DNA from 2 places in the Streptomyces sp. IBSBF 3136 genome. Region 1 is predicted to be linked to the other one. Evidence: riboswitches for the same ligand, from Rfam matches in the RefSeq annotation. Region 1 holds a riboswitch; the other holds the start of a gene.
The links. A riboswitch is a leader RNA that binds a small molecule or an ion and turns the genes downstream of it on or off. The one in region 1 is predicted to bind cyclic di-AMP.
Positions count from the first base shown of each region.

Region 2: it holds a riboswitch for cyclic di-AMP, as region 1 does, so the genes downstream of both, V7E45_RS05495 (transglycosylase SLT domain-containing protein) here and V7E45_RS14665 (C40 family peptidase) in region 1, are expected to answer to the same signal.

Region 1 covers NZ_JAJSZC010000055.1:17,923-20,118, reverse strand. The annotation lists gene V7E45_RS14670 (tellurite resistance/C4-dicarboxylate transporter family protein) at 1-28, opposite strand, end outside; gene V7E45_RS14665 (C40 family peptidase) at 144-1,247, opposite strand; cyclic di-AMP (ydaO/yuaA leader) riboswitch at 1,256-1,423, opposite strand; gene pcrA (DNA helicase PcrA) at 1,708-2,196, shown strand, end outside.
Region 2 covers NZ_JAJSZC010000015.1:33,924-36,119, reverse strand. The annotation lists gene V7E45_RS05500 (polyprenyl synthetase family protein) at 1-175, opposite strand, end outside; cyclic di-AMP (ydaO/yuaA leader) riboswitch at 708-891, shown strand; gene V7E45_RS05495 (transglycosylase SLT domain-containing protein) at 895-1,374, shown strand; gene V7E45_RS05490 (HAD family hydrolase) at 1,410-2,196, opposite strand, start outside.

The DNA of each region.
Region 1 (2,196 bases):
ACGCGCGCAGACCTGAGATGCCGGGCATGATCCAGATGCTAGGGAGCCGCGCGAGCCGCACGGCGAGGCCACGCGCGCGTGGGGCTCGAAAAGACGACGACGGTACGTCCGCGCATCCGGGCGTCCGGACGCGCGGACGCGCGTCAGGCGGGCCGGACCACGCTGTGGACGACCCGGTCGCCGCCGTGCTGGACGGACTCCTCGCGGACGTACGCGCCGGGCCCCGGCGCGTGGATCATCGTCCCGTCCCCCGTGCACAGGCCCACATGGCTCAGGTCTTCGTGGAAGAAGACCAGGTCACCGGGGCGCGCGTCGGCGAGCGGGACCGTCGTGCCCAGGGCGGCCTGGGCACGGGCGGTGCGCGGCAGGATGACACCGGCGGCCTTCCAGGCGGCCCGGGTGAGACCGGCGCAGTCGTAGGAGCCGGGCCCGCTGGCCCCGTTCACGTACGGCTTGCCGATCTGGGCGCGGGCGAACGCGATCGCCAGGCCGGCCCTGGTGGCACGCCCGCCCGGGGACGTCCCGTACGACGGTGCCGCGGCCTCCCGCGGCCCGCGCGGTCCGGCCTCGGCCGGTGTCGGGGCCTGGGCCTGGGCCAGGGGCGCAGCCGGGGCAGGTGCCGGGGCCGTTGTCGGAGCCAGGGCCGGGGCCGGCGGCGGCTCCGCCGGGGCGGTCAGCCGGGCCAGCAGTCCGCGGGCGGCGGCGAGCTTGTGCTGGACGGCCGCCTTGGCGGTCTTCGGGTCGTACGCCGGTGCGGCCGCGGGGGCGGCCTCCTGCCGCCGGCCGGCGGCTCCGGCGCGCTCGGGGGCGTGCGCCGGGGGGCCCGGAACCGGGGCCTCGGCGTCGGTCTCGGTGCTCCTGGCGGTCTCCTGGCGCTTCTTCACCGTCGAGGCCAGCCGGTCCATCAGCCGGGTCTGGTGGAAGTAGTCGGGCGGGCGCTGGTCCCGCTCCGGCTCCTGCGGGCCGTCGCTGAACGCCGCTTTCCCGCGCAGTGAGTCCAGCCGGCCCCACTGCCGTCCGGTCCGTTCCTGGGTGTCCTCGGACGGCGCGGCCGGCGACTCGGCCCGCCGGTAGAACTCGTCGATCTTCTTCTCGATCTCCTCCACGCTCGGCCTGCCGTCGTCGACGGGGGCCGCCTCGGCCGTCTGGGACAGGACGGCCACGGAGGTGAACGCGGCGGTGGCGAGAGCGGGGGTGCGCAGACCCGGTCCACTTCCGCCGGGCCGCGGCTTGCGGTGCGACGCCAAGGGTGGCGACTCCTTCCAACGTGCCGCCTACCGGGTTAGCTGTCGGGTTCGGGCGGGTGGTTCGGAAGGGTTGCCCTACGGCGTCGTCCCGGTCGGGAGTCGGCCGATTCACCCCGGGATCGGTGGGTCCCCGGCTCCGGCCGCGTGAGGCGCACCGGACTCGGCGGAGGCCACGACGCCCGGCGACGTTCGCCGGAAGGGGTGCGTGCGGCCTGACGGCAACCTAGCCAACTCGTGTGACTCCTGTGAAGGTTGGTGTGCCTTATGTCCGATACATTTCCGTGACCTGGCCCATGTTTCACACCGGTGTGACAGGGCGCTTTCGCAGCGTGAGGGCCATGTCGGCCCCCGCGGCGTGAGGACCGGCCGCGGTGCGTCGTGTCCGGTTGCGAACCCCGCGCGGGCCGGGTTTCAGGGGCGGGGACCGGTTGTCGGTGCGGCGCCCTAGACTCGTAGAGCGATGAGCAGCCTCTTTGACGACAGCTTCCTGGCGGACCTCCAGGCCCCTCGTGGGCACGAGGAGGAACACCCGCCGCCGCCCGAGGACGATCACGCGCCGGAGCCCGTTCCGGACGATCTGTTCGGCGGGAAGTTCGACGTGCCGCCGGACCGTGACGCCCACTACCGTGACGGCGCCCCCCGCCCCGCGCTCGACGCGGCCGCGCTCCTCGACGGGCTGAACGAGAACCAGCGCGCGGCCGTCGTCCACGCCGGCTCACCGCTGCTCATCGTCGCCGGCGCCGGCTCGGGCAAGACCCGGGTGCTCACCCACCGCATCGCCCACCTGCTCGCCGAGCGGCAGGTGCACCCCGGCCAGATCCTCGCGATCACCTTCACCAACAAGGCCGCGGGCGAGATGAAGGAGCGCGTGGAGCAGCTCGTCGGCCCGCGCGCGAACGCGATGTGGGTCATGACCTTCCACAGCGCGTGCGTGCGGATCCTGCGCCGC
Region 2 (2,196 bases), on a different contig from region 1:
GCCGGAACCGCTTCCCACCGGCCCTGACAAGGTGCTGCGCGGCCTCCGTGATGAACGGGACCTCGCTCTTGGTGGCTTCGAGCAAGCCTTCCTCGACAGCCGCCAATCCGGCCTGGACATCGGCTTCCAGAGCCTGGTCCCGCACGCTCAGCCCGAACGGCCCGACGACGGTCACGAGGGGTCTCCTGTCTGCTGGTGTCTGCTGCGCGATTACACGGTTTGTCGATAGGTCGCTGCCATCACTCAAGTCAGCGTATCCGGTCCTGTTTCGATCACCGATAGCGCCCACCGGTCCAGCCCGGGCGGTATCGGATCACGGCCGGTATGTTTTCGATCATCTGATAAGAGCTGAGTTCTACCGACTTACGCCGAACTAGTCCATTTTGTCGCGAACTGCGCGGTGGCTGGATTACTCCTTTCGTGCCATGGCCAGCGAATGTCTCGAATCCCCCATGTCTGATTTGATACGCTTTGCCATTTCGTGAGTTGGGTCACGGTCGCCCGTGTACCCGAACGATCGCGCCACCCCCGGTCCGCCCTTGCCGCAGTGGCCAGTTGAGGGTTGGCAACCGCAAAGGATCAAGTACCCCATAAGGCACAGACCAAGGTCAACTAGTGCTTTATGTGAATCCGACGCTTGTTCCGGACATGTGCTCTCGCATAGCTTCCGGGCCTGTCAGGCGAACGCCGAATCCTGCCGCGTCTGACACCACCCATCGACGAACTCATTCGTACGGCAGGAGCGGGGGAACCAGGTAAGTCGCCGGACCGGACGGCACACGTCGCGCCGGGACGGCTAGGGGTGAAGTCGTGCCTCCCCCCAGGGGCACGGCCGGGCACCTCCCCGCCCGAACCCGACAGCTCACCCCGCAGGCGACGGAGAGGATGTTCGCCATGCCTGCTGCCGCCCAGCGCCGCACCAACCGTCTCTTCCGCACGCTCGCCGTCGCCGGTACCGGTGCCGCCGTCCTCGCGCTCCCCCTCATCGGCGCGACGGCCGCCTCCGCCGCCACCCCCGCCGCCACGACCGTCTCCACCACCCCGGCCGGGTACCCCAACAACCTCGACGGCTGGATCCGCGAGTCCCTCGCGATCATGAAGGAGAAGGCCATACCGGGCACCTACAACGGCATCTACCGCAACGTGATCCGTGAGTCGTCCGGCAACCCGAACGCCATCAACCTGTGGGACTCCAACGCCGCCGCGGGCATCCCGTCCAAGGGCCTGCTCCAGGTCATCGACCCGACGTTCACCGCGTACCACGTGGCCGGAACGTCCTTCAACATCTACGACCCGGTCGCCAACATCACCGCCGCCTGCAACTACGCGGCCAAGCGGTACGGGTCGATCGACAACGTCTTCGGCGCCTACTGACCGGCACCGGTGACTGATCACCACTGAGGTCCCGGTCAGTCGGTCGGGAACAGTCTTTCGAGGACGACGGCGATGCCGTCGTCCTCGTTCGACGTGGTGAGCTCGTCGGCCACCGCCTTCAGCTCGGGATGGGCGTTGGCCATGGCCACACCGTGTCCGGCCCAGTCGAACATCGGAATGTCGTTGGGCATGTCGCCGAAGGCGAGGGCCCGGCCGGCGGCGATCCCCAGGTGGTCCGCGGCCAGTGCCAGCCCCGTCGCCTTGGTCACACCGCACGGCTGGAGTTCCACGGTCCCCGGACCCGACATCGTGACGGTCGCGAGCGAGCCCACCGCCGACCGCGCGATCGACGCCAACTCGTCGTCCGACAGCGCCTGGTGGCGCAGCAGCACCTTGCTGATGGGCTCGCTCCACAGGTCGTCGCGCCGGTCCACCCGCACCGCGGGCAGGGTCGGGTGCGGCATCAGGTACCCCGGTTCGATCAGGGTGAGCCCGTCCACGCCGTCCTGGTCGACGGCCGCGTAGACCTGGCCCACCTCGGCCTCGATCTTGCCGAGCGCGGTCTCGGCCAGTTCCCGGTCCAGCCGGACCGACCACAGCATGCGGTCCGTCCCGGCGTCGTACACCTGCGCGCCCTGCCCGCACACCGCGAGCCCCGTGCAGCCGAGCGCGTCCAGCAGGGGCCGTACCCGGGGGGCCGGCCGGCCGGTCACCACCAGGTGCCGGGCGCCGGCCCGCGCCGCCCGTTCGAGCGCGGCCAGCGACCGGTCGGAGACGGTGTCGTCAGCACGCAGCAGCGTCCCGTCCAGGTCGGTGGCGATC